Regions from separate parts of the Sphingomonas sp. LR59 genome, predicted to be linked through region 1. Evidence: predicted binding sites of a transcription regulator. Region 1 holds the regulator's gene; each other region holds the start of a gene.

What was found. Region 1 encodes LexA, which represses DNA repair genes until DNA is damaged. Its sites were predicted from a motif close to GTTCCNCNCTTGTTCT; they were not measured.
Positions count from the first base shown of each region.
Region 2: QP164_RS12530 (ribonucleoside-diphosphate reductase subunit alpha) is a predicted target of LexA. The motif match lies at 2,180-2,195, and genes of this name have one in related genera.
Region 3: QP164_RS03440 (ImuA family protein) is a predicted target of LexA. The motif match lies at 3,376-3,391, and genes of this name have one in related genera.
Region 4: QP164_RS08840 (ATP-dependent helicase) is a predicted target of LexA. The motif match lies at 2,942-2,957, and genes of this name have one in related genera.

Region 1 covers NZ_JASPFL010000001.1:1,697,403-1,704,522, forward strand. The annotation lists gene moaC (cyclic pyranopterin monophosphate synthase MoaC) at 1-206, shown strand, start outside; gene QP164_RS07645 (energy transducer TonB) at 298-990, opposite strand; partial or broken gene QP164_RS07650 (molybdopterin molybdotransferase MoeA) at 1,577-2,757, shown strand; gene lexA (transcriptional repressor LexA) at 2,826-3,497, shown strand; gene QP164_RS07660 (hypothetical protein) at 4,179-4,772, opposite strand; gene QP164_RS07665 (ComEC/Rec2 family competence protein) at 4,772-6,286, opposite strand; gene gltX (glutamate--tRNA ligase) at 6,478-7,120, shown strand, end outside.
Region 2 covers NZ_JASPFL010000001.1:2,699,602-2,706,721, reverse strand. The annotation lists gene QP164_RS12535 (DUF2171 domain-containing protein) at 1-43, shown strand, start outside; gene QP164_RS12530 (ribonucleoside-diphosphate reductase subunit alpha) at 182-2,068, opposite strand; gene QP164_RS12525 (ATP-binding protein) at 2,774-4,879, opposite strand; gene QP164_RS12520 (haloacid dehalogenase type II) at 4,985-5,710, opposite strand; gene QP164_RS12515 (EAL domain-containing protein) at 5,921-7,120, opposite strand, start outside.
Region 3 covers NZ_JASPFL010000001.1:724,267-731,386, forward strand. The annotation lists gene QP164_RS03400 (VOC family protein) at 1-377, shown strand, start outside; gene QP164_RS03405 (hypothetical protein) at 680-865, shown strand; gene QP164_RS03410 (DUF1488 family protein) at 949-1,239, opposite strand; gene QP164_RS03415 (hypothetical protein) at 1,245-1,532, opposite strand; gene QP164_RS03420 (SOS response-associated peptidase) at 1,559-2,230, opposite strand; gene QP164_RS03425 (HU family DNA-binding protein) at 2,285-2,554, opposite strand; gene QP164_RS03430 (hypothetical protein) at 2,596-2,772, shown strand; gene QP164_RS03435 (hypothetical protein) at 2,769-3,215, opposite strand; gene QP164_RS03440 (ImuA family protein) at 3,410-4,171, shown strand; gene QP164_RS03445 (Y-family DNA polymerase) at 4,086-5,876, shown strand; partial or broken gene QP164_RS03450 (error-prone DNA polymerase) at 5,873-7,120, shown strand, end outside.
Region 4 covers NZ_JASPFL010000001.1:1,928,438-1,935,557, reverse strand. The annotation lists gene QP164_RS08845 (HigA family addiction module antitoxin) at 1-151, shown strand, start outside; gene QP164_RS08840 (ATP-dependent helicase) at 586-2,883, opposite strand; gene QP164_RS08835 (Bax inhibitor-1/YccA family protein) at 3,258-4,007, shown strand; gene QP164_RS08830 (transglutaminase-like domain-containing protein) at 4,096-4,887, shown strand; gene QP164_RS08825 (hypothetical protein) at 5,028-5,327, shown strand; gene QP164_RS08820 (hypothetical protein) at 5,564-6,118, shown strand; gene QP164_RS08815 (extensin-like domain-containing protein) at 6,302-7,030, opposite strand; gene QP164_RS08810 (NUDIX hydrolase) at 7,032-7,120, opposite strand, start outside.

The DNA.
Region 1 (7,120 bases):
TCGTGGTGGACGAAACCGGCGTAACCGCCACCGCCACCGCCTCGACCGAAGGCAAGACCGGCGTCGAGATGGAAGCGCTCACCGCCGCCACGGTCACGCTCCTGACGATCTACGACATGGCCAAAGCGATCGACAAGACGATGGTCCTCACCGACATCCGCGTCCGCGCAAAGTCCGGCGGCAAATCCGGCAACTGGGCCGCGTAGAAGAAAACCCTCTCCCCAACGGGGAGAGGGATAGACGCCAAAGGCGGCGAGGGTGAGGGCAAGCCAAGCAGAACGCGCGTAGCTTTGGACTTCAATCGTCATCCATAGACCAGTCGTGGCTCTCCACGATCGTCGACTCCACCGGTCGCCCTGCCGCATCCAGCGACGGATCATACCGAAACCGCTGCTCGATCAGCCGACACGTCAGTGCATCAAGCTCCCGGCTCCCACTCGACCGGGTCACCCGGCACCGCGAGACTCGCCCATCGGTTTCGACCACGTACCGCACGAATACGCGCCCTCTGATCCCGGTCTCGGCACCGTCGTCCGGATAGTCGGAGTCCTTCAGCCGCCCCTTGCGCCACCGCGGCGGCGTCTCCTCACCACCCCCGCCGTCGCCATTGCCATACCCACCGCTCCCGGTGCCATTGCCGATCCCGCCACTCCCCGTCCCCGGCCCGCGCACATCCGAAGCGCCCGCCGTAGCCTGCGCCCCCACCCCCGCCTTCTCCGCAATCACGACAGGCGGCGGCACCACAACCGGCACCACCGGCGGCGGCGCCACCACCTCGGTAGCCTTCGACTTCAAATTAGGCGGCGACGCAGCCCCCTCGGGCTTCCGGCTAGGCGAAGGCCGAGGCCTGACCTTCTCCTCGGGCGGCGGTGGCGGAGGCGGCGCCGCATCGAACACCTTCAACGCATCGCTCACCGCCGCCGGCATCGACACCACCAGCCCACTGAGCAGGGCATAGCCCAGCACCCCCGGCAACAGCACGGCGCCCACCGCCGCCCCGATCCTGTCTCTCGCCCGAGGCTGATTACGCGTCATCATACTGATCTGGTGTCTCTTTCCCCAAACAAAGCCCCACACCGGATGAACCCGCGCTGGCCAGAGGTTCGAAGGACGCGAAGGCCATCATCCGCATCCACTCGCCGACCTGGAAAAAACGGCACCAACCTACCAGCACCACCCCAGCGAAGTGGCACCACCCCGGCGAACTAGCACCACCCCGGCGAAGGCCGGGGCCCAATTGGGAAGGCCAACATTACAGCGACCGCCCTCCGCCCAACCCCTGTTTCCCCGCGAAGGCGGGACCCAGACTGGGCTCCCGCCTTCGCGGGAGAACAAGGAGGCAGTAGCTGCGACGGACCGCCCTGCCAGCAGCCGCAGTCCCGACAACACCTGTCCTACACCCCAAACCCATGGCAAAGCGCCAGACAAGGCCGAAACTCACACCCTCCCGCCGGACCTTCTACCGGACGAGACCGTTCCAAACCTGAACCCCAGAACTGCGCCCGCCAAAAGTCTCCCAGCGTGTGAACTTCCTGCACTTTCAGCAGGAAAACCACGTAATATCAGAGCCAAAAGCATGACCCTAGTCCCCGTCGCCGAAGCCCAGTCCCGCCTCTTCGCCATGGCCCCTCGCGTCGGCTACGAGACCGTGACGTTGCGCGAAGCCGCCGGCCGCTGGGCCGCCGAGGACATCCTCGCCCGCCGCACGCAGCCCGCCGCAGACCTCTCGGCGATGGACGGCTACGCGATCCGCTTCGAAGACCTCCCCGGCCCCTGGACCGTCATCGGCGAAAGCGCCGCCGGCCGCCCCTTCACCGGCAAGGTCGGCCAAGGTGAAGCCACCCGCATCTTCACCGGCGCCGCCATGCCCGACGGCGCCGACACGGTCATGGTCCAGGAAGAAGCCGAGCGTGACGGCGCAACCCTGATCCTAGCCGGCGAAGGCCCCCCGACGCTCGGCCGCAACACCCGCCGCAAGGGCCTCGATTTCTCCACCGGCACCCGCCTGATCGCCGCCGGCGACCGCCTCAGCCCCGCCCGCATCGCCGTCGCCGCAACCGGCGGCCACGGCAGCCTCACCGTCAACCGCCGCATCCGCGTCGCCGTCGCCGCCACCGGCGACGAACTCGTCCCCCCGGCTCCACCACCGACGGCGTAGCGCTCCCCGAATCGAACGGCATCATGCTCGCCGCGATGCTCGCCGACATGCCCGTCGACATCATCGATCTCGGCATCCTGCCCGACAATCTCGAGATCCTCCGCAAAGCCTTCGCAAGCGTTCAGGCAGACCTCCTAGTCACCACCGGCGGCGCATCGGTCGGCGACCACGACCTCGTCCGCCCGGCGATCGAAGCCGCCGGCGGCACCATCGATTTCTGGCGGATCGCGCTGCGCCCCGGCAAGCCGATGATGGCCGGCCGGATCGGCGAGATGATGGTGCTCGGCCTTCCCGGTAACCCGGTCTCCGCGTTCGTCACCGCGACGCTGTTCGTTAAACCCGTCGTCGCGCACATGGCGGGCGCGCGCGACCCGCTCCCCCAGTCGACCCACGCGCTGCTCGGCGAAGACCTGCCCGCCAACAACGCCCGCACCGACTATCTCCGCGCCGAACTGCGCGACGGCAAAGCCTATGCTTCGACGATCCAGGACAGTTCGATGCTGCTTACGCTCGCACGCTCGACCTGCCTCATCGTCCGTCCCGGCGACGCCCCGGCGGCAAGGGAGGGCGAATCGGCGGAAATCCTCGTGATCGCGTAACACGAGCGCTTGACGGCGTTAATTATGTTCCATAGAAGTTCCCAGTCTGTTCCGGACGGAGAACCGCCATGCTCACGCGCAAGCAGCACGAACTCGTCTGCTTCATCAATGATCGCCTTAACGAAACCGGCGTCTCGCCGTCGTTCGAGGAGATGAAGGACGCCCTCGACCTCAAGTCGAAGTCGGGCGTCCACCGTCTGATCAGCGCGCTTGAGGAGCGCAACTTCATCCGCCGCTTGCCGAACCGCGCGCGCGCACTCGAAGTGCTTCGCATGCCCGAGCGTGCCGAGAAAAAGGCGCCATCAAAGGCGTCGAACGTAAAGCCCGCGCCCGCTACCGCGCCACAGCCAGCGAACGACGTCGTCGAGATCCCCCTCCACGGCCGCATCGCCGCCGGCGTCCCGATCGAAGCGTTCGAAGGCAGCACGATGTTGGCCGTCCCCGCCGCACTGCTGGGTTCGGGTGAACACTATGCGCTCGAAGTCTCCGGCGACTCCATGGTCGAGGCCGGTATCCTAGACGGCGACTACGCCCTGATTCGCCGCACCGAGACCGCCCGAGACGGCGAGATCGTCGTCGCCCTGATCGAAGACAGCGAAGCCACCCTGAAATACTTCCGCCGCGAAGGCGCCATGGTCCGCCTCGACCCTGCAAACCGAGCCTACGACCCCCAACGCTACGCCCCCGCCCAAGTCCGCGTCCAAGGCAAACTATCCGGCATCCTCCGCCGCTATGACTGAATGACCGGGACCGGCCTGCGCCACAGCGACGCAGGCCGATCACGGTTTTTAGTTGCTAAGGAAAAGCGCCCGCTCAAGCTGGTGAGCTAAGTCGCTCGTTCCCGCTAGCGACGGTGACCGCGTCTGATCGGCAGACTAAGCGATATACTCGATACTCGGAGCTGTCGGGAACAGTTCTTCGACATGCCCAAGCAAGGACCGCCAAGCGTCCGGAAGCCCCTCTCCCGCTCCGATGCATAAGCGCGACTTCGACTCGAACCCTCAATCTCTGCGCCTCTGCGCCTTTGCGCGAACATTTCGTCGCCAATCACCCACACAGCCGAAGAATTTGTTCGCGCGGAGACGCGGAGACGGGGAGGTATTGCGTTCGGCGAGAGACGAAGCTGTTCCAATGCCTGCGGCAGTAAGACCGAACAATAGCCAGCCCGATTCATCCATCGTAAAAAACTTCTCCGCGGCTCCGCGTGAACCAATTCTTCGCGCTGGGATCGCATACGGCTACGGATGATTTTGTTCACGCAAAGGCGCAAAGGCGCAAAGTCGCGAAGATGTGGTGCTTAGATCGGCGTCTATTTGCCTTCGCAGACCACCGAAAAACCGACGTCGACTTATCGTTCATGGAGGTGTGAATGTCTCCCGAATCGCATCACCTTCGCGCCTTTGCGCCTTCGCGTGAACATTCTACTTTTGACGGCCTCGGCTGGCGCGAAACGCTGACGCTGCGTTATGAAACCTGCCATGTCCCGGCTTGAACGAGTGCGCGGTGCGTTCGAGGAGAGGCGGATCGCGCCAGGGGTGACGATCGTCTGCATTCAGGATGGTCACGACTGTCCCGCTCCCCAAGGTCAGCGCGACACCGCCCGTCCGCCGGAGCACACGACGATCCAGCTTCAGCCACCGCGGCGCACAACGTTTCGGCAGACCGCGGTCGCTGACGACGACATCGGCGCCGCGGCAGGCGGCGATGAACTCTGCAATCGGAACCATATAGGCGCTGCGGGTCGCTAGGATGCGCCACATCCGTCCTCGTCCAGCGATATCTGTGACGCACAGATCGCGGCTGCATCGGGCATCGGGTTGGTCCGCGAGCAGGAGCGGCTCGCCATCCACCCCACCATTCTCGGCCAGCATGTCGCGCGTATAGTCGCCCGCCCGGTCGCGCAGCATCGCCAGCCCCGCCGCGGTTCGTACCGCGACGTGGCGACCGTCTCCCGTCACCAGAACGTCAGGCGCTGGCGTGGTCAGCGCCCAGATCGCGCCGGCCGCCAGCGGCATCAGCCCGAGGCGTCGCCACTGGGTCCGCCAGAGCGCAATCCAAATCCCCCGACGATCATTAGCGCGAACGCCGCCGTCGGCATCGCGGGCAACGACCGCACCGAGCCGGGAGCGCTGGCGACGATATGCGCCAGCCAGAGCAACGCATCGAGCGAGCGTTGGACCAGCCACCAGATCGGCGCGCCAAGACCGCCCGCATCGAGCAGCAGTGCCAACGCTTCCAGCGGCATCACCACGAACGTCGTCAGCGGGATCGCGACGATGTTGGCGAACGCGCCGTACAGCCCCGCCTTGTGGAAATGATAGACCGCGATCGGCATCAGCGCGAATTCGACCAGCAGGCCCGTCAACAGCAGCGATGCGACACCCCGCGCGAGTTTGCGCCCGCGTCCTTCGTCATGCGGACCAAAGAACGCGCGGATCACAGGATGCTCGTGCAGCGCCATGATCGCGGTGATCGCCGCGAACGACAGCTGGAAGCTCGGTCCGGCTGCCGATTCGGGCAATACCAGCATGACGCACGCCGCTCCCGCCGCGACGAGCCGCAACGTCATCGCCTCGCGTCCCATCGCCAGTGCCGCCAGCACGAGCAACGCGGCCACGCACGACCGGATCGTCGGCACTTGGCTCCCGGTCAGCAAGGTATAGCCGATCGCCGCCGCCGCACCCGCCAATGCAGCGATCAGCGGCAGTCGCGCATGAAGCGCCAGCCAAGGACTGAGCGCCAGTAGCCGCAGCACGATCAACATCGTCGCTGCCACCGCCGCGGTGATATGCAACCCGCTAACCGACAGCAGATGTGCGAGGCCCGCCCGGCGCATCGCCTCCGAATCCTCTTCGCTGATCGCACCAACGTCACCCGTTGCGAGCGCTGCCGCTATGCCGCCTGCGCTGCCGTCCAGTCGCGAGACGATATGGTGCGACAGAGCGACGCGAATGCCGGCGCCCGATCCGCTCGGCGTCGTCACAGCAACCGGTGCAAAACCGCGTCCCGTCGCGCCGATACCGCCGAACCACGCAACCCGGGCGAAGTCGTAGGCGCCTGGCACCGCTGGCAAAGGCGGCGGCATCAGGCGAGCGCGCAGGTGTACGACTGCCCCGGTCCCGAGCAGCTTAGGCGCATCGGTCTCCGCGAGGTTGACGCGGACCCGGTAAGGCAAGGCAACCGGCTGCCCATTAGTCTCCACACCTTTGCCAAGTGGCAGAACCGTCAATCGCACCAATTTCCGCGCCACCAGCGGTTCGATCGCCTCAACCTTCGCCGAGAAGCTCGCGATCGTCGGGCCGCCCAACACCGGTCGTGCCACCGATTCCGACCGAGCCCAGATCAGCCCAAGACCGAGCCCCGCAGTCAGCAGACCAATCGCCAGCGCGCGCGCCGCACGCCCGCCCTGCCCCACGGCCAGACAAGTCAACCCACTCGCCACCAGCAGCAGCAACATCACGCACCATGCCGCCGCGTCGGGCAGCGCAAACCACAGCGCTATCCCACCCCCAGCATCACCGGCAGCCACAGCACCAGCTGGTCGCGCTCCGCCTCCAGCCAGCGCTCGACCGCCAGCCCCCCGCGCTCCACGGCAAGCCCCACGACAGCCCCCCATCGCGGCACGCCCATTTGTCGCCGCCAAGGACGCATGCTAGGGGCGGCGACGGCTGTCATGGCCATCGTTTCTTCATCGTTTCATCAGTCTGGGAGCACCCGCGGTTGGGCGCAATATCTGATACGGGCACCGCCGCTTCGGCCGCACCCGTGGTTACCCGTTTCGCTCCGTCGCCGACGGGGTTCCTGCATCTCGGCGGCGCGCGCACCGCGCTGTTCAACTGGCTGTTCGCAAAGGCGAACGGGGGCAAGTTCCTGTTGCGCATCGAGGATACCGACCGGGTCCGTTCGACCCAGCCGGCGATCGACGCGATCATCGACGGCATGCGCTGGCTCGGGCTCGACTGGGACGGCGACGTCGTCATGCAGTTCGCCGGTGCCGAGCGCCACGCCCAGGTCGCACACGAGATGGTGGCAAATGGGCATGCCTATCGCTGCTACATGACCAACGACGAGATCGCCGCGATGCGTGCCGAGGCACAGGCCGCGAAGAAGCCGCTCCGCATCCGCAGCCCGTGGCGCGATCGTCCCGAGAGCGAAGCGCCGAACCTCCCCCACGTCGTCCGCCTGCGCGCGCCGCAGGAAGGCGCCGTCACGATCGAGGACCGCGTTCAAGGCGCCGTTACGGTCAAGAACGAGGAGATCGACGACCTCGTCCTGCTACGCTCCGACGGCACCCCGACCTACATGCTGGCCGTCGTCGTCGACGATCACGACATGGGCGTCACGCACGTCATCCGCGGCGACG
Region 2 (7,120 bases), 1.0 Mb from region 1:
CGCCAACGCCGACGTGGCGGTGACGTTCGAAGAAGAGGCCTGACGCGAACGCGGTGCGTATCGAACGCGCCGCATAGCCAACCCGAACCCCGGTCCGCTTCGCGCGGGCCGGGGTTTTTGCGTCAGGCGCGCCCCGGTCCGTGATGCACGGGCCGGGGTCACGCTTGAACGCCGAGAGGCCTTACTGGCAGGCAAGGCACTCATCGTAATCCTTCGACTCGACGTCGATCTGGCGCAGGTCGATCGTGTTGTCCGCCTCGACGCCGCCGGCGAAGCCCGCGCGCTGGACCGACTTCGAACGCAGGTAGTAGAGCGACTTGATGCCGAGCTCCCACGCGCGGAAGTGAAGCATGAGCAGATCCCACTTCTCGACGTCCGCCGGGATGAACAGGTTCAGCGACTGCGCCTGGTCGATGTACGGCGTACGATCCGCGGCGAGTTCGAGCAGCCAGCGCTGATCGATCTCGAACGACGTCTTGTAGCAGTCCTTTTCCTCGACCGAGAGGAAGTCGAGATGCTGGACCGAACCGCCTTGTTCGAGGATCGAGTTCCAGACGGCGTCAGAATTCTTCGACTTCTCGCTCAGCATCTTTTCGAGATACGGATTCTTGATCGAGAAGCTGCCCGACAGCGTCTTGTGCGTGTAGATGTTCGCCGGGATCGGCTCGATGCACGCCGACGTGCCGCCGCAGATGATCGAGATCGACGCGGTCGGTGCGATCGCCATCTTGCAGCTGAACCGCTCCATCGCGCCGACATCGGCGGCATCGGGGCAGGGGCCACGCTCGATCGCGAGCTGCATCGAGGCTTCGTTGGCCTGGCTGCTGATGTGCTTGAACATGCGCAGGTTCCACGACTTCGCCATCGCGCCCTCGAACGGGATGCCGCGTGCCTGGAGGAAGCTGTGGAAGCCCATCACGCCGAGCCCGACCGAGCGCTCGCGGCCCGCGCTGTAGGCGGCGCGTTCCATGCCGGGCTCGTGGCGGTCGATATAGTCCTGCAGGACGTTGTCGAGGAAGCGCATGACGTCCTCGATCAGGCCCTTCTCGTCCTTCCACTGATCCCACGTCTCGAGGTTCAGCGACGACAGGCAGCACACCGCGGTACGCTCGTTGCCGAGGTGATCCTTGCCGGTCGGCAGCGTGATCTCCGAGCACAGGTTCGAGGTCGAGACCTTGAGGCCGAGCTCGCGGTGATGCTTGGGCATCGCCTTGTTCACGTGATCGGCGAAGACGATGTACGGCTCGCCGGTCTGGAGGCGGGTCTCGACGAGCTTCTGGAACAGCGAGCGCGCATCGACGGTGGCGCGGATCGCCTGGTCCTTCGGCGAGCGGAGATGCCATTCCTCGCCATTGCGGACGGCTTCCATGAAGTCGTCGGTGATCAGCACGCCGTGGTGGAGGTTCAGCGCCTTGCGGTTGAAATCGCCCGAGGGTTTGCGGATTTCGAGGAATTCCTCGATCTCGGGGTGCGAGACGTCGAGATAGACCGCGGCCGAACCGCGACGCAGCGAACCCTGGCTGATCGCGAGGGTCAGCGAATCCATGACGCGGACGAACGGGATGATGCCGCTGGTCTTGCCGTTGAGGCCGACCGGCTCGCCGATGCCGCGGACATTGCCCCAATAGGTGCCGATGCCGCCGCCGCGCGAGGCGAGCCAGACATTCTCGTTCCAAGTGTCGACGATGCCGCCGAGGCTATCGGGGACCGAGTTGAGGTAGCACGAGATCGGCAGGCCGCGGCCGGTGCCGCCGTTCGACAGAACGGGGGTGGCGGGCATGAACCAGAGCTTCGAGATCGCGTCGTAGAGACGCTGCGCGTGGCCGGCGTCATCTGCGTACGCGGAGGCGACACGGACGAACAGGTCCTGGTAGCTCTCGCCCGGGAGCAGGTAGCGATCCTTCAGCGTGTCCTTGCCGAATTCGGTCAGCAGCGCGTCGCGGCTGTGATCGACCTCGACCGGGTAGATCTGCGCGCGCACGGAGTGGCTGTCCTGCGCCTGGCGCGGGGCCTTCGGAGCCTCGGCTTCGATGGTGGGGGCTGCTTGTTCGATCGTGTCTGTGGTCATGTCGCTATCCCGGCTGCTGTCTCTGAAATCCATCGAAACCGCTCCTAGTGTTCTGTATTCGTTCGAATCGGTCGCCTGTCGCCATGCTACCATCGGACGGCCCCTAACGGGAGAACAAAAAGTGACCATCGCGGCGGTGGAAGGCGCGCTTACGGTCATATCGCACAGGACTATGCGAAGGTTGTTCTACCAGCGATTGGGTCCGCCCCCGAACGCAACCCCAAGAGATTGTGCCAAAGCGCGATGAGACGCAAGGGGGTGCGGGGGTGTCGGGGGTTCGGTTCGTCGTGTTCGTGAGCGGGTTGAGCGAGCCGAGGATTCGCGACGCGTGGAGTTCTGCGGGGTTCGCGATGTGCAAGGGAACGGGGCGGGAACGAAAAATTATTTCAGGGGTCAAAGTGGCAAATGTTGCTTTGGTTGTAACGCAGGGCGGGGGGGCGTTGAGTGACTTCCGCCGTTTCTAGTTCCCCCGCGGAGGCGGGGGCCCAGGAGCCGCGAGCGTCGTCCTGCGTGATTCCTGGACCCCCGCCTTCGCGGGGGAACGGGAATTGTTCGGGATCCCGCCCACACCACCACCACCACCCCGGCGGAGGCCGGGGTCCAATTGGGGGACGTCGCCAACGGAGCGCTGCGCGTCGTTACTGCGACCTTTCCATTTGGGCCCCGGCCTTCGCCGGGGTGGTGGCATTGGATGGGGGTTCTGGCTCAGCCCTCGATGATCGTCCGGATCTGCGTGGCCAGCGCCTCCATCGCGAACGGCTTGGTGATCATCGACATGCCCGGTTCCAGGAAGCCCGCCGCGAGCGCGGCGTTTTCCGCATAGCCGGTCATGAACAGCACGCGCAGCCCCGGGCGCATCGCCCGGCCGGCGTCGGCGACCTGGCGGCCGTTCAACCCCGGCAGGCCGATGTCGGTGACGAGCAGGTCGATCCGGTCCATCGTCCGCAACCGTTCGAGACCGGTGGGGCCGTCATGCGCCTCGACCGCCTGATAGCCGAGCTCGCCGAGCACCTCGACGATCAGCGACCGGACGACCGTATCGTCCTCGACCACCAGCACGACCTCACCCGCGTCGGTGGTGTGATCCTGCGTCAGGCAGGGCAGCGCCTCGTCCTGCTCCGCTTCGCCGTAATGGCGCGGCAGATACAGCTTGATCGTCGTGCCCTGGCCGACCTCGCTGTAGATCCTCGCATAGCCTTCCGACTGGCGCGCGAAGCCGTATATCATCGACAGGCCGAGCCCGGTGCCCTGGCCGATCGGCTTGGTGGTGAAGAACGGCTCGAACGCCTTGGCGATCGTGTCCGCGGACATGCCAGTGCCGGTGTCCGAGACGCAGATGCAGACATAGCTACCTGGGCGGACGTCGCGCTGACTGGCGATAAAATGGTCATCGAGCAGCGCGTTGCCCGTTTCGATCGTCAGCTTGCCGCCATGCGGCATCGCATCGCGCGCGTTGATGACCAGGTTGAGCAGCGAATTCTCGAGCTGGTTGGGATCGCACAGCGTCGTCCAGAGGCCGGCGGCGAGCACCATCTTGAGCTCAACCTGCTCGCCGATGGTCCGGCGGAGCAGGTCCTCCAGCGATGCGATCAGCGGGTTGACCTTGACCGGGCGCGGATCGAGCGGCTGGCGGCGCGAGAAGGCGAGCAGGCGGTGGGTGAGCGAGGCCGCGCGGTTGGCGGCGGCGGTGGCGCCGGTGATGAAGCGGTCCAGTTCGCTCACGCGGCCTTGCGCGACGCGGCGCTGGACGATCTCCAGGCTGCCGGTGATGCCTTGCAACAAATTGTTGAAGTCGTGCGCGATACCGCCGGTGAGTTGGCCGACCGCCTCCATCTTCTGTGCCTGGCGGAGGGCTTCCTGTGCCTCGACCAGTTCCTGCGTGCGATCGCGGACGCGCTGTTCGAGGTCGGCATTAAGCGATTGCAGATCGCGTTCGAGCATCTTGCGATCGGTGACGTCCGCGCCCTCGACGAACACGCCGACGACCGCGCCGGTCGCGTCGCGGATCGGTTGGTAGACGAAATCGACATAGCGATCGTCGATCGGGCCGCCGGGTTCGGCCTGGACCGCATACAGCATGCCGCGCGCGGTAAAGGCGTCGCCGCTCGTGAACACGCCGTCGAGCAGGTCCAGAAACCCCTGTTCGACCGCGTCGGGCAATGCCTCGGCGACCGTGCGTCCCAGCACTTCACGGTGGCCGATCAGCTTGTCGTAGCCGGGGTTGGTCAGCTCGAACCGGTGCTCGGGCCCGCGCAGCATCGCCATGAAGGTCGGCGCCTGCGCGAACATCTGGCTCATTCGCTCGCGCTCGTCGCGCAGTGCGCGTTCGGTCTGGACTCGCTCGGTGCTTTCGTAGGTTGAGCAGAACATGCCGGCGACCGCGCCGCTTTCGTCGCGCACCGGCGAATAGGAGAAGGTGAACCAGGTCTCCTCGTCATAGCCCTTGCGATTGGTGACCAGCGGCAGGTTTTCGAAGAACGACGCCTTGCCGCCGAGAGCGCGGTCGACGAGCGGGCCGATGTCCGACCAGAGTTCCGACCATATGACATCGAGCCGACCGCCGAGCGCGGCGGGGTGCTTGTCGTAGAGGATCCGCGCGTAATGATCGTTGTAGAGGAAGCCGAGTTCGGGTCCCCAGGCGACGCACATCGCGAATTCCGAGGCAAGCATCAGCGAGACGATCGACCGCAGCGATTGCGGCCATTGCTCGATCGGCCCCAACGGAGACGTCGACCAGTCATGCGCGCGGATCATCGCGGCCATCTCGCCGCCGCCGGTCAAGAAATCGGCCTCGGCCGTCTGTAGGGTCATCTCAAATTCCTGCCGGGTCGCACGCCAGGCCGAATTTTACTCCGGGGTGCGTTCGATACGGCGACGCGTCGCACGTTTCTACCGGTTCGCAGGCAGGTCGGCGGGTCATCGGCACAGCTCGTCCGCCAAACGCGTCAGGCTGTCGACGCGATAGTCCCAATCCTGCGCGGCATCCGCATCGGGTGCAGGGCGGCCGCCATATTCCTGAGGGCGGTCGACATAGGCGGTCTGCAGGCCGGCGGCGCGCGCCGCAGCGAGGTCGCTGTGGTGCGCGGCGATAAGGCAAAGTTCGCCGGGAGCGATGCCGAGAAACCGCGCGGTGGCGAGGTAGGATTCGGGGAGCGGCTTGTAGACGCGACTGACCTCCGCGCCGAGGATCGCGTCCCAGGAAAGACCGGCACGGCGGGCCATGTCCAGCATGAGCGCGATGTTGCCGTTGCTCAGCGTGACGATCGGGACATCGGCCTTGAGCCGGGTCAAGCCTTCGACGGAATCGGGCCATGGATCGAGCCGGTGCCACGCGTGCGTGAGGTCGACGAGCGCGGCTTCGTCGAGCGTGGCGGGATCGATGGCATGATGACGGAGCAGATCCTCCAGTGCCTCGCGGTGGAGCGTGTCGAGGATCACGAACGGACGGCGACCACTGCGCACTTCTTCCAGCGCCGGCTGATAGCGTTTGCGCCAGCCATCGGCAAAGCGGTGCGGGTCGATATCGCCGCGGTTCAAGCGCGCGAGGAAGGGTGCCGCCTCGCGGGCGATGCCCGAGCGCCAATCGACGACGGTGCCGAAAACGTCGAAGGCCAGGGCTTTGATGGGCGCGCGATGTACCATGGAGGAGAGACGGTGGGGGCGGGGGTTGGTTCCCCGGAATGGGCGAGTTCGAGGCCTTTGCGCATGCTGGCGGTGAGCGCGTCGTCGACGCTTTGGCCCCCATCCCGGTGAAGGTCGGGACCCAATTTGGGCACGGGGGGGTGGCGAACGCCGTCCTCTGTCACGACGACCTTCCCAGTTGGGCCCCGCCTTCTTTCGGCTTGCCCTAATTCACCCCGCGCGCCGAATGCGCGAGGCCTGTCCCTGGTTCAGCCGTTCCAGGTTGAACGCCTCGTGGAATTCGATCCCGGCCTTGCCGTCGCGGGCCCAGCGGACGCGGGCGGGGGTGAGTTGGTCCTCGATTAGTTCGATCTGCATCTCGACACCGTCGGGATTGCCGTCGATCCTTACCCCGTCGAGCATCGCGCCCGACGTCGATATGTCGCGGATCCGGACGTCGCCGCGTACCCCGCCGATCAGAATACGCGCCGAGCGCAGCATCTTGGTTCGTGGCGCGCGGCTGACCTTGAAGCCGCTTGCGGTCGCTGCACCATTCTCGCCGCCGAGTTGCAGCAACGCCTCTTCGGCACGGACCGGACGGCCATATACATAGCCCTGGATGTGGCTGCACCCGAGATCGCGCAACAGGTCGATTTCGTCCTGCACCTCGACGCCCTCGGCGGTGGTCTCCATGCCGAGCGTGTCGGCGAGCGTGACGATTGCCTTGATGATCGCGGCGTTGCGGTTGCCGGGTTCGGCGGCGCCCTTCACGAACGACTGGTCGATCTTGATCTTGTCGAACGGGGCGTTGCGCAGATAGCCGAGCGACGAATAACCGGTGCCGAAATCGTCGAGCGCGAGCCGGACGCCGACGCCTTTCAGCGCCTTGAACATCTGTTCGGACGAGCGCGTCTCGTCGAGGAACACGCCCTCGGTGATCTCGAGCTCGAGCCGGCCCGGCGCGATCCCCGACTGCGCGAGCGCGCTGGTCACGAGTGCGGGGAGGACCGGGTTGGCGAACTGTATGGGCGAGACGTTGACCGCGACGCGAATGCTGTCGGGCCAGCGCGCCGCCTCCAAACACGCGGTGCGCAGGACCCATTCGCCGATCGCCTCGATCAGCCCGCATTCCTCCGCCACGGGGATGAAGTCGGCGGGAGAGACGAGCCCACGGGTCGGGTGGTTCCAGCGGATCAGCGCTTCATAGCCGACGATCCGCACCGATTTGGTGCTGACGACGGGTTGGTAGCACAGATGGAACGCGCCTTCCCCGAGGGCGACCCGCAGATCGTCCTCGAGCAGTTTGCGCGTCCGTGCGCCTGCGAGCATCTCGTCCGAGAAGAACCGGTGGACGCCGCGCCCGTCGCCCTTGGCGGCGTAGAGCGCAAGATCGGCGTTGCGAACCAGCGTTTCGGAGTCATCGCCATCGTT
Region 3 (7,120 bases), 970 kb from region 1:
GAGCGCTCGGTTTCACACTTGAGCGGCAATCGGAGATGGGGGGCGACTTCCTGAATCAGGTGACCGGTGTCGATGATCCGAAAGTGAGAACGGCGATCGTCAAGGCACAAGACGGCTACGTGATCGAACTGTTGGAATATTCAAACGGGCTCCAGAACGGGACGGTGCCCAGCGGCGCAGGATCGATCGGAGCGGCCCACCTGGCTCTGACCGTAAAGGACATTCATGTCGCCATTGCCCGTGTCGAGGCAGCAGGATGGAAGGCGAAAGGTAATCCGCTGCCGATCCCAGGTGGTCCACGGAAGGGAACGTTGGTGGCCTACGTTTCAGGCCCCGATCATATCACGATAGAGCTTATGCAGCCGACAGCCCGTTAATGGGCCGGCAAAAGCTTTGCCGCCTCATCATCCTTTGAAAGCTGGCGAGTCAGCGTGCAGGGCCGAGGCTCAGCACCTTCTCTGCTGCAATACTGAATGGATGGCAGAAGTTGGGGAGCCAGAAAGAGGCCGCGAATGACCGCAAGTGGGTCCATTCGACTATCGGTCCTCTGACGCTACGCCATCATCGAGATTCGTCAGGAGCGGTAACGCGAGCGCTTGCGGGCGGGTGTCGGGTATCGTCCGCCGGTTCGCAACCGAGCGGTTTCTTGGATCGTTCGGTGTGGTGAAGGAGAGCAAGCATGATGACCACCCCGAAATCGGAAGACCCTGGTTTTGAAACCGACGTCAATGAACTTCCGGACGACAACAAAGGGCCGGAAGATACCTTAGAGGATAAGTCAATCGCTGACGAACAAAAGCCAAGCGATCTTGAGGAAGCGCAGAAGGAAGGCGCGGAAGAGCGAGAAGAAGGCGGCTTATATTAAAATAAGCATGTAGCCGACGTAGGCCCGGAGCGTTAGCCGCCCCGGGCCAATAGCCCGCTCGGATTGCAACCGTGCTTTTGGCACTAAAGCGCTACATCTGCAGTCGTAAGCAGGATTGGTGGCTCACCACCGAGGCGTTTCACAAATTCGCGCTGGGCGATGCGATGAATGTCGCTTTCAAATTCGATGAAGACCTCGACCGCAGTTTCCGGGTCAATTCCTTCCAGCTCTGGGTTCAGCATCTCGGCCAACGCTTCGCTGGTGATCAGAAACTCAACGGGGCCAAAGTCGGTCGCGCCGGTGAAGCCGATGCTGTCACGCTCGGCCACCCAATATCCGTCACCGCGCTCGAACCGGACGCTGGATTTCGCCATAGCTATTACTCCTTTTCGCTTGGGATAGGTGGCAGGTGCTCGGCAATTGCTGCGATAGCCTCGCCAGTGAACGTCGTACTGGAAACTCCTTCGATCTGAACGGGATGATCCGTGGTCAAGGTAGCCGTGTCTCTATGTTCAGGATCCAGCCTGACCCAATCCCGCACCGCGCGCTCAAGGTTCGTCACCTCGGCAATATCAGTTTCACCACGGGGCACGTTTTCCAATGACGCACTCTTCCGCCAGTTGATGTCCGGAGTCTTGGCGCTTTCGCCCCATGTCGCTTCTGTCATTGTCAGTCACCTTACAGGTTTAACGGCTAGAATAGCACAGGCGATCGGGCATGGTCCGCGTCTGCCGTGACCAAGCCTTCAACCCGCATCAATTGCGAGGGGTAGGCCGCGACCAAGTCCTTCAGATCGTCCCAGGGGGCGGTAAGCCACCGATCATAATCGCCGTCGTGTAGGATGACCGGCATGGCCTTGGGGTGGACGAGCGCCACGATCGCGTTCGGCTCTGTGGTCAAGAAGCCATAGGCGTTGTCGCGTTCGGTCGGTCGCCAGATGCCTGCAAACGCAAAGATTGGACGGCTCGGCACGTCAAACCAGTGAAGGGGCTTCTTGCCGTCTTCGCCGGGTGCCAATCCATATTCGGAAAAAGCTGTGACCGGAACGAGACAGCGTCGCGCAGGCGTCATCAACATCGAGCGCCAGAAGCTCGAGTTCAGGTTGCGCACGTTCGTCACGTACTTGGTGAGCTTAACCGCGGGGTCGCGCGCGCTGGGCACCTGCGTCGGTACGCCCCATTCCATCCGCTCGAGTTTACGCTCACCGCCGTCCTGTACGATCACCTTGCCGTAGAACGGCGTCTTCTTTCCGGTCGGAAAGATGTCACCGACGGGGTATTCCTCGTCCCTATCATAAGGAGGCCGGATACCGAAGGTGACCGCAAGGTCAGCTTCCTTCGCCGTCATACGATACCGGTTGCACACGAAGCGTATTCCTAGGGTTGGCGCCGACGAGATGATCCCGTCGGCGCGCGCGGCTTACATCTTGTCTTTCAGCCCCTTGGCGGCCGTGAACGCAACCTTCTTGGAAGCGGCGATCGTGATCGCCTCGCCGGTACCGGGGTTGCGGCCTTCGCGCTCCGGACGATCCTTGACGGTGAACTTGCCAAACCCTGGAATCGAAACCTCCTCACCCTTCACGGCTGCGGCCGCGATCTGGTCGAATACGGCGGTGATCGCCCTCTTCGCATCGGCTTCGTTCGAACCGGTCGCCTCAGCGACGCCCTTGGCCAGGTCACTTACGTTCATGCTATTCGTTCTCCAATGGAAAGACCGGCGGGACCTTAGCCATGGCGAACGACGAGACAAAGACCGGACTGGATGACGCGAGCGTTACGGCGTTTCGCCTCACGCTGGACAACCTCGCGGATCATGACGTCGCCGAAATCTTTGAGGCGGCCGCAGGGCGGGGGCCGATCGCAGATTTGGCGCCCAAGGCAATGCGTGCCCGAAACATCGATCTCTAACGGCCAGCGATGCGCTCGCGCGTGACGCGAGGATCCTCGTAGAGATCGCGGATCGCACGAAGCCGAAAGACATTCCACCAGCGCTGCCAGCGATGCTCGGCTGCATCGTGGATCATATGGCAGCGCTGACATAGCGCCTTGAGGTTCGAAGAGGCGCTGTTGCCCGGATCGTGATCGAGGTGCGCGCAGGCCAGGACGACATAGGTCACCCGGACCGACGCCAGGACGAACCCGGCTTTCATCGAAATACGCTTGCCCCGGTCCGACCGCCAGCACCGGACATCGGCATCCCACCAGCGTCCGTCGCCGAGATGGACCACACGGCGCAGATGGGGCCTGCTGCATCCTTCGCACCGAGCACCCGCGCGATCGAACCGGACCGTCTGCGACAGCTGCCGCCAGTCGATCGGGTAGAGCCAGCGGTTCTCGGGGCGGATCGGCATGACGATTCTATGAGTCAGCCGCGTTCAGAACGAAAGCGAATTCGTTCCGTCCTGTTTACGTTTCGTTGCGCAACCGTTCCGTACGGCGGTGAGCCGTGGTCAAGAGCAAAGAGTCTGAACTGCGGGACATAAACCCAGTTGACCAACGCCATCCGGTAACGGAACATAAAGGGAACATGTAGAGTCTAGAAATCATGATCACCGCCCTCGAGTCCCTCCCGACAACCATCGCCCACCTGCGGACAATCGCAACGCCGGTGGTGGATCACCGCATCATGCCGTTCGGTATCCCTGTGCTCGACGATCGCCTCGCAAGCAGGGGCCTTCGCGCCGGCGCGTTGCATGAGGTCGCCGCGCAAAGCTGTTCGATGGTCGACGATGCCGCAGCAACGCTGTTCCTGACAGGCATCGCCGCGCGCGAGGCGGCGCATACAGGCGGACCGGTGCTGTGGGTAAGCTGTCGCAACGATCTCTATGCACCCGGCCTTGAGCAGGCAGGGCTGGCGCCTGCCGACTTAATCCATGCGCAACCCCGTGACGATGCGGCCTTACTGGCCGTTGTCGAGGACGCGGTGCGCGATGGAACGCCGTCGGCGGTGATCGCCGAGGTAAGCCGGATGTCGATGGTGGCGACCCGGCGCCTGCAACTGGTCGCGGCCGACGCCGACATTCCCGTTCTCATCCTGCGACGCAGACGTAACCGCGACCAGGATCCGCTTGCCGAACCGTCTGCGGCCTGGACGCGCTGGCGCATCGCCAGTGCGTCGTCCGAACGGCTGGGTGTCGCGGGTGTCGGCCGATCGCGGTGGCAGGTCGAGGTCGCACGGCAGCGTGGCGGTGAAGCATTTTCGATGATTTTGGAGGGCTGCGATGAGACGGGTTGTCTCGCTGTTCCTGCCGCACTTGGCCATCGAGCGGCTGAGACGGCTGGACCGGCACGCTACGCGGCCGCCTGAGCGGCCCGCCCTTCAGCTTCCCGTCGACGACGATCCCGGTGCGTGTTCGGTACCGCGGGGCGGCGGGTGGCGGCCGGGTGCGCGGTGGGCGCGCGCTGATATGCCGACCAGGCATGACGTGGAAGGTCAGATCGCAGCGCTGCCCGCGCATGCCAAGCCGCCCATGCGTGAACTCGGCCGACGATCGGAGGCGGCGAACCATCCGTTTCACGGACCAGCGCAAGCCGACAGTCACGACAGGGTCGCGGCGACCGTTGCCGCGTTTCACAGGGCGCCGCTCGCGCTGGTGGGCAAGGTCGGCCGGCGCGAAGAGGTGGTGGCCGCGTGCGAAGGCGCTGCGGCGTTGGGGATCACGATCGGCATGGCCGCGACCCATGCGCACGCGCTGGTGTCCGATCTCGACATCCGTCCCGCCGAGACCGAGGCGGATGCAGCGTTGCTGGATCAACTCGCGCTACGCGCGGTGCGCCGCTGGTCGCCGATCGCCGCGGCCACGCCACCCGATGGACTGTGGCTTGACCTGACCGGCTGCGCGCATCTTCATGGCGGCGAAGAGCGGTTCTGTCGGCGTCTGCGTGCCTTTTGTCAGCGCGCTGGGTTCACGGCACGTGTGGCAGTCGCAGACACACCGGGTGCAGCCCACGCCGTGGCCCGGTTCGGGTCTGCCGACATCGCGATCGTGCCCACAGGGCGGACAGTCGAAGCGCTCAGCGGTCTGCCGGTCGCTGCCCTACGCCTTGCCGGCACGGCCATCACTGCGGCCCGCAAGTTCGGCTTCGAACGCGTCGCCGATCTCCTGCCTGTCGCACGCGGGCCCTTGGCGCGCCGGCTCGGCTTGGCTGCGATCACGCGACTCGATCAGGCCCTCGGCGCCGTCGCCGAACCCATCACGCCGCGCACCGACGAGGTCGTGCCGATCGTCGAGCGCCGATTGCTCGAACCGATCGTCACCGCAGACGCGATCGCGCAGGTCATGGAGGATCTCCTCGACGACATGGCCGAGCTGCTGCGTGCGAAGGGGCTCGGCGTCCGGTCGCTGCGGCTCGGTGGCTTACGCGTCGATGGCACCGAGCAGGTCGTCGCCGTCGGCACCTCACGCCCAACACGCGAGGTCTCGCACCTGTTGCGGCTTATGAAGCTCAGGATCGAGCGGATCGATCCAGGTCTGGGTCTCGAGCAATTCTATCTGGCGGCGCCGCATACCGAGCCGCTTGACGCGGTCGATCTTGGTGCGGTTCTCGCCGGTGAGGTTCTCGTGCGCGATCCGGCCCGTCTCGTCGACGTCGTTGCCGGTCGCATCGGCGCCGACGCGGTGTTCCGGATCGCCCCTGTTGAAAGTCACGTGCCCGAGCGTGCCGTCATGCGCGCCGATCCGGTGGTGGCGCCCGCGGGATGGCCGAAATGGCGGCGACCGACGCGTCTGCTGGCCAGACCCGAACCGCTGTGGGGCGTCATAGCGTTGATGCCCGATCAGCCGCCCCGGCGGTTCGAGTGGCGCGGTCGGCCGCACAAGGTCGTCGCCGGCGACGGCCCCGAGCGGATCCACGGTGAGTGGTGGCGCCGTGACGCGGAAGTGTGGGCGGTCCGCGACTATTACCGGGTCGAGGATGACGCGGGCGGTCGCTACTGGGTGTTCCGGCGTGGCGACGGATTCGTCGAGGATACCGGCGATCTCAGCTGGTGGATGCACGGCGTGTTCGCATGACAGACTATGTCGAACTCCAGGTCCTCACGCACTTTTCACTGCTGCGCGGCGCATCGAGCCCCGAGGAGCTGTTCGCGGCCGCGGCGTTGCTCGGCTATCCGTCGATCGGGGTCAGCGACATCGGCACCGTCGCAGGCGTGGTGCGCGCATGGGAAGCGCAGAAGGCGACAGGCGTTCGCTCGATCGCCGGCACGCGCGTCAATCTGTCCTGCGGCCGACAGTTGCTGCTCTACCCGACCAACCGCCCCGCCTGGTCGCGCCTGACGCGGTTGCTGACCGTCGGCAAGAAGCGGGCAGGGAAGGGCGGGTGTCTCCTCCACTGGCATGACCTCGAACCCTGGTCGGAGGGCATGATCGCCATCCTGCTGCCGGTTGAGCCGGACGAGGATAATCTGGCCGCGCTCGCTGACCTGAAGACGGTCTATGGCCGTCGCGGGTATATGGCGCTGTTCCAACGGCGCAGGCCGGACGATGCCGTGCGGATCGATGCGCTGGCGCGGCAGGCGGGCGGCGCCGGCGTTCGTGCAGTGGTGACGGGCGATGTCCTCTACCACGCGCCGGAAGAGCGGCTGCTGCAGGACGTCGTGACGGCCGTGCGCGCGAAATGCACCGTCGACGAACTCGGCTACCGGCGCGAGGTCAATGCCGACCGAGCGCTCAAATCCCCCGAGGAGATGGTCCGGCGGTTCAAGGCGTATCCCGATGCGCTGCGTGCCAGCACCGACATCGCGCGTCTGTGCACCTTCGATCTGGGTGAACTGGCCTATCAATACCCGCATGAGCGGCTGATCGACGGGCTGACCGCGCAGGAGGCCCTGCAGAAGCTGGCGGAAGACGCCGTCGGCGTGATGTTCAACGGCGCGGTGCCGGCTGCCTATGCCGAGCAGATCGCCCACGAGATGCGGCTGATTGGCGAGCTTGGCTATGCGCCGTATTTCCTGACCGTCTACGCGATCGTCCGCGAAGCCCGCCGGCGCGGTATCCTCTGCCAGGGCCGGGGCTCCGCTGCGAACTCCTGCGTTTGCTTCGTGCTTGGCGTCACCTCGATCGACCCGATCAAGCATGAGTTGCTGTTCGAGCGGTTCGTAAGTGGCGAGCGCCGCGAGCCGCCCGATATCGACGTCGACTTCGAGCATGAGCGTCGCGAAGAGATCATCCAGTGGATCTATGAAACCTATGGCCGCAACCACTCGGCATTGACTGCGGTCGTCACTCGCTACCGGGCGCGCGGCGCGGTGCGCGAC
Region 4 (7,120 bases), 230 kb from region 1:
CCGTGCCGGATTGTCGGCCGAGATGGCGATCCGGTTCGAGAAGGCGTTCGGCTTGCAGGCCGAGACGCTGATGCGAATGCAGGCCGCGTATGATCTGGCACAGGCGCGGGCGCGTGAGGGCGACATCGAGGTTGAGCGAGTGGCGGCTTAGGCGCCGTCAAAAAACGACTATCTGACTGGTCTACATTTGGTGGGTCAACGCTTCAGATACGCGTCCAGGATTTACATTGAATTTCTGTGCCACGTCGCGCTGGTGTAGTTTTGGAAACCTGGCGGCGAATACCCTGATATCTTCCGCGAGTTCTGGCGTGAAATGCGCGCTTCGCACCGAGGCGCGTGTGACGGGCGAATTTCGATACGTTTCGTCGGCTAGATCGTGAAGTTCTTCGATGCCGTACTCGTCTGCGATCTCACGAAGTCGAGAACGTATCTCAGGAATCATTCGCTTGTTACCCGACATGTATCCGCCCCCGACTCGAAGTCTTGGAGAGATGATCTCAAAATTGCTCGGGATTTGCAAGTTTACGGGAATAGGCGAAAAATGATTGGTTGAATTAGGCAAATAGCGAGTGCCGACGCTTTACTTCACCCTATGGTCACGAAGCTGTCCATCACCCGCTTGCGGCCTGACTGTTCGAAGTCGATCTCCAGCTTGTTGCCTTCAATTTCGGCGATCTCGCCGTAGCCGAACTTCTGGTGGAACACGCGCATGCCGAGCGACAGGTCGTCGCGGCCTTTGTTGCCGAGGCTGATCGCACTGGCGCGGCTTTCGACGACGCGGGCGGGTTTGGTGGAGAAGGTGCTGCCGGTGCCCGATGCGCGCTGCCAGCCGGGACCGCGGCCGGTGCCGCGAGCGACATCCGCGAACGGGTCGGCGCGGTCGGACCAGTTGGCTTGCCACAGGCTTGCACCGCCGGACATCGTGGTTTCCGTGTCGATGTGCTCGGCGGGGAGTTCGGCGACGAAGCGCGAGGGGATCGACGAGTTCCACTGGCCATAGATGCGGCGGTTGGCGGCGTGGATGATGACAGCCAGCCGGCGTGCACGCGTGATCGCGACATAGGCCAGGCGGCGTTCCTCCTCGAGGCTCTTCACGCCGCCTTCGTCCAAGGACCGCTGCGACGGGAACAGGCCTTCCTCCCAGCCGACCAGGAAGACCGTGTCGTATTCGAGGCCTTTGGCGGCGTGGATGGTCATGATCGTGACCTGCGGATCCTGCGCCCCGCCCTCGTTGTCCATCACCAGCGACACGTGTTCGAGGAACGCACCGAGCGAGTCGTATTCCTCCATCGCGCGGACGAGTTCGCTGAGGTTCTCCAGGCGCCCGGTCGCCTCGACCGATTTCTCGGCCTGGTACATCGCGGTGTAGCCACTCTCGTCGAGCAATTGCCGCGCGAGTTCGGCGTGCGGCAGGCTGGTCGCCATGTCGCGCCACCGGGCGATGTCGCCGACCAGCCGTCCAAGCGACTTCTTCGCTGCCCCGGTCAGTTCGTCGGTATCGAGGATGCGCGCGGCGGCGGTGGTCAGCGGCGTGCCGGTGGCGCGCGCGAGCTGGTGGATGCGCGCGACCGCCTTGTCGCCGAGCCCACGCTTGGGGACGTTGACGATGCGTTCGAAGGCGAGGTCGTCCGCCGGCTGGTTGACCACGCGCAAATACGCCAGCGCGTCGCGGATCTCGGCGCGTTCGTAGAAGCGGAAGCCGCCGACGATCTTGTACGGCATGCCGATCGCGATGAAGCGGTCCTCGAACTCGCGCGTCTGGTGCTGCGCGCGGACCAGGATCGCGACCTCGTCCAAGGATTTGCCCGAGCGCCGGACGATGTCGATCTCCTCGCCGACGCGGCGCGCTTCCTCGGGGCCGTCCCAGACGCCGATGACCTTCACCTTCTCGCCGACATCGCGCTCGGTCCACAGCTGCTTGCCGAGCCGCCCGCCATTGTTTGCGATCACGCCCGATGCGGCGCCGAGGATATGCGGCGTGCTGCGGTAATTCTGTTCGAGCCGGATGACCTTCGCGCCCGGAAAGTCACGCTCGAACTTCAGGATGTTCTCGACCTGCGCGCCGCGCCACGAATAGATCGACTGGTCGTCGTCGCCGACGCAGGCGATGTTCTTGCGCTCCTGCGCGAGCAGCCGCAGCCAGAGATATTGCGACGAATTGGTGTCCTGATACTCGTCGACCATGATGTATTTGAAGCGCTGCTGATACTGCGCCAGCACGTCGCGGTGCGTCTTCAGGATGACGAGCATGTGGAGCAGCAGATCGCCGAAATCGCACGCGTTGAGCGCGATCAGGCGCGTCTGGTATTGCTGGTACAGCTCGCCGCCACGGCCATTGGCATAGCGCTCGCTCTCGCCCGCATCGATGTCGGCGGGGACGAGCCCCTTGTTCTTCCACTGGTCGATCAGCCCAGCGAGGCTGCGCGTCGGAAAGCGCTTCTCGTCGATGTCGGCGGCGAGGATCAGCTGCTTGAGCAACCGCAACTGGTCGTCGGTGTCGAGGATGGTAAAATTCGATTGCAGCCCGACCAGTTCGGCGTGGCGACGCAGCATCTTCGCGGCGATCGCGTGGAACGTGCCGAGCCACGGCATGCCCTCGACCGCGTCGCCGACCAGCCGGCCGACCCGCTCGCGCATCTCGCGCGCAGCCTTGTTGGTGAAAGTGACGCTCAGGATCTCCGACGGCCATGCCTTCTTGGTGAAGATCAAATGCGCGAGCCGGGCGGTGAGCGCCGCAGTCTTACCGGTACCCGCGCCGGCGATGATCAGGACGGGGCCATCGGTGGTCAGCACCGCCTCGCGCTGCGGCGGATTGAGGCCGCGGAGATAGGGGGCTCGGCATGCGGCGCGGACGTTTGGGCGATCTGGTTCACCGGTGAACAGGTAGGGAACGGGGGGCCATGGGGCAAGCGGGTAACGCCCGCGCGGTGCGGCGATGTGTGGAACAATAAGCGACCATTTAGCGAGGACCGGACCTGCGGGACGGGGCTGTTCTATACCAACGCCGCGTATCTGCCGGGGATCATCGACGCAGGCATATCCGCATCGTCCTGCCAATAATGGGTCGGCTCCCATTAAGTCAGCAAACCGATGGATAGCCAATGAAGCGCCAACGGCAACAAGACGGCACTATGGAAATTGCGGCAGGTTAACCGCGAACCACAGCGCCGATGCAACCACTCAGCTTGAAAAGCGTCCTGTAAAAGACGATATTCACCGTAACCGGCACCATGCCGGACAAAGGAGCTGATTTCACAATGGCTAATTGGTCTGACCCCCGGCCCCGCGCCGCGCCGTTCGGAACGACGGCCACGGGCCAGCGTACCGAGGCCTATGACGCTGGTCTCCGGTCGTACATGCTGTCCGTGTATAACTACATGGGCTCGGCAGTCCTTCTGACGGGCATCGTCGCAATGCTGTTCGCGTGGGGCGGTGCGGAATCGCCCGCCGCGCAGGTGTTCATGACCGGCGGCCCGCTGAAGTACGTCATCATGTTCTCGCCGCTGGCGATCGTGTTCGGCATGAGCTTCGGCCAAAACCGGATGTCCACGGGCACGATGCAGTTGCTCTTCTGGGGCTTTGCCGTCCTGATGGGCCTGTCGATGTCGACCATCTTCCTGGTCTATAGCGGCACGTCGATCGCGGGTGCGTTCTTTGCGACCGCAGCTGGTTTCGCTGGTCTCAGCCTCTACGGCTACACCACCAAGCGCGACCTGTCGGCGTTCGGCACGTTCCTGATCATCGGTGTCGTCGGCCTGCTGGTCGCCAGTCTGATCAACATGTTCCTGCAGTCGGGCGTCATGCAGCTGGTCATCAGCGGCGTCGGCGTGCTGCTGTTCGCAGGTCTCACCGCCTACGACACGCAGCGTACGAAGAGCCTGTACGCGCAGGTCGCTGGCACGGACATGGTTGGCAAGGTCGTGATCATGTCGGCGCTGAGCCTATACCTCGACTTTATCAACATGTTCATGTTCGTGCTGCGTCTGTTTGGTAGCAGCCGCAACTAACTCCCGCTAAGGGTTGTAAGAACGCAGGGCTCGGCGGGACACCGCCGGGCCCTTTCTTTATGGCCTTGAGACAGGAATGGGACGCGCAATGCGGCTCTCGATCGACGTGCGTCTGGATTACGGGATCACGGGGGATGCCGATGTGCTTCTCCAGATCGAGGCGGCGGCGATGGCCGACCAGAAAATCGAGTCCGAGTCCCTTACCCTGTGGTCCGACAGCCCGATCCGCGCGGTGCGTGGCGAAGACGGGATCGGCCAGCGCTGCTGGTCGCGCGGGCATGGTCGGTTTACCGCCGAATATAAGGCCATCGTCGCAGTGAACCGCGAGCGCGTTCAGCTCGAGCTGTATCCGGCGACGCCGCCGCGCATGCTCGATGGGGAACTGACGCCGTATCTGATGCCTAGCCGCTATTGTCCGTCGGATCGGTTCGAGGGTTTCGTCGCACGCGAGTTCGGCGGGCTGGAAGGTGGGCCGCTGGCGGCGGCGTTGACCGAGTGGGTGTACCAGTCGCTCGATTATCGCTGCGGATCGAGCAGTGGGGAGACGACCGCACTCGATACGTTCGCGTCGCGCTCGGGCGTGTGTCGCGATTATTCGCATTTGCTGGTGTCGCTGGCGCGCGCCGGCGGAATCCCGGCACGCTGCGTGTCGGCCTATGCGCCGGGCGTCGATCCGCCCGACTTCCATGCGGTTGCGGAATTGTGGCTGGCAGGGGACTGGCGGCTGATCGATGCGACCAAGATGGCGACGTGCAGCGATATTGCGCGGGTCTGCGTCGGGCGTGATGCAACGGATATCGCGTTCATGACGGTGTTCGGGCAGGCGTATCTCTGGGAGCAGACGGTGAGGGTGACGCCGCTCGACTCTCCGTCATCCTGACGAAAGTCAGGACTCAGGGTTCCGGGGGAGCGTTTGTGGCTCTGGGTCCTGACTATCGTCAGGATGACCGTTGCGCTTGCGCAGGAACGCTCCGCCCCTTCGACCGTTGGTCATCGCCAAGATTAAAAAGGGACGTCGCAATGACCGACATAGACAAGAGCGCGCTGGACAGCCTTTCGGTAGCGCCCGACGACAAGGATGCAGAAGGCAAGAGCTCCGGTCGCGATCCGCGTCAGGAAGCGGGTCAGGACAAGTCGATCGGCAAGCGCCTGCAGAAGAACCCCGACAGCGCCGACGCCCGTCTCGACAACGGGCTCGACGAGTCGATGGACGGCAGCGATCCAATTTCGGCGACGCAGCCGGGGTCGGGCAGCGAGCCGGCCAAGTCCTCGGGCTATGACGAGGACGCAGAGCGGGCGTTGCGCGAAAAGCAGGCGTAACCCGAGCATCTGCTCAACGAACAGGCGTCGGTCGGCAACGACCGGCGCTTTTTTGTTGCCCAAACGCCTCGCAACGCAATCGAATCGCACGATTTCGTTCGGTTCATCGCAGCCTTGTTGCAGTGCAACAGCTTTCATGGTCGCTTGGCGTTACGGAAAGATGACGCGCGATAGGAACGTTGTTAACCATCCTAGCGCATAGTCTGCCGGTTCCTTGACGAGAGCGGGGTGACGACATGGCTTCCAGAATGAAACCGGCACAGGGCTCGATGACGCTGGCCGAGATGAAGGAATTTGCGGCTTTTCCGAGTTCGACGCAGCGGTACATCCGCCGTTCGCTCGACGTAGGGCTCGACCGCGAGGACGCGATGCTGCGCTGGTCGCGCGACGTCGTCGAGGCGGCAAGCATCCGGGCGCAGGCGCGGCTCTACAATAATCTTCCCGATCTGCGCGCGATGGTGCCCGACGACAGCGGCCTCGATGCGATCGAACCATTCCTGGCGCCGTTGATGACCCTGGTAGCGTTCGATCTGGGGCAGGGGCGGCTGACGAGCTTTTCGGCGCTGCGGTTTCTGTACGAGCGGTTGATCGGGGCAGAGGTGAGGCCGTGGTTGCCGTCGGCGTTCTGTGCCGCGGCCGCGTTGCCGCATCTGCACCCGGAACTGCGGCGGAAACTGCTTCAGTCGATCAGTGAGGCGGCAGCGACGGCGTCGGGCTGGTCGAACCGGCAGCCGGCGTTTTTCCCGTACTGGGTCGAGAAGGTGGATTCCGGCACGACGCTGGCGAGCTGAGGCCTATCCTCTGGTCGTGTTGAGCCCTTCGACACTGTTGCGACCGAGCGTCACAACCACCCCGGCGAAGGCCGGGGCCCAATTGGAGAGGTCGCAGTAACGATGCGCCCCCGCGCCATTGACGTCCCCCAATTGGGCCCCGGCCTTCGCCGGGGTGGTATTGGCGATGGACGACTGTCCCAATCACCGGCACGCCCGCCACCCTGCCGCGCCACGGTTCGCCTGATCCAGATGCAGATGGTCGGCGTGCGCGGCGTTGTAGTCGGGGGACAAGGTCGTCGCGAACACCTTGCAGGCGCCATCGCGCACGTCGCGCAGGAAGGCCGATTTGGCGTCGTCGCCCTTCCAGTCCCGCGCGACGGTGATGCGCGTGCCGTCGGTCAGGCGAAAGCCGGCGATGTCGACCGCGTCGGCGGTTGAGTGCTCGCTCCAGGTGCCTGCATCGCGCCCGTAGATCCGCCGGCAACTGTAACTCCCGAAATGATCGATACTGGCAACGCGCGCCCCGAAATGGCGTTGGGCTGCGGGCTGGACGACGTCCCATTCCCACATCGACAGCGCTGCGGCGACCGGGCAGGCGACGCCGAGGCCTGCGGGCAGGAACGCGATCGTCCGAGCGCCACCGGTCAGCCTGACGCCATCCGAATACCCGCATTGCCCCTCGCCCTTGCGCGGCGGCAGGACGGTGTAGCGCACCCCCGCGCGATCGAGCAGCGCGCGGCATTGCGGGAAATCCTCGGTCAGCGCGGTGAGCTTTCGTCCGGTGAGCATCCCGATCGGCTGACCGAGATCGAGCGGCGTCCAGGGCAGATCCTGCGGGCGCCCGCGTAGCCCCGACCAGAGCATCATGCCGAGCGCCGCGACGATCGCCAGCCCGACGAGCCAGCCGAGCGTCAGTCGCACCGTCCGCATGTCAGCCGCGCACCGCGTCCGACATCGGCTCCGAGGTGATCGGATAGCCGAGATCGTGCGGAATACAGAGGTGCTCGACGCCGTCGCGCG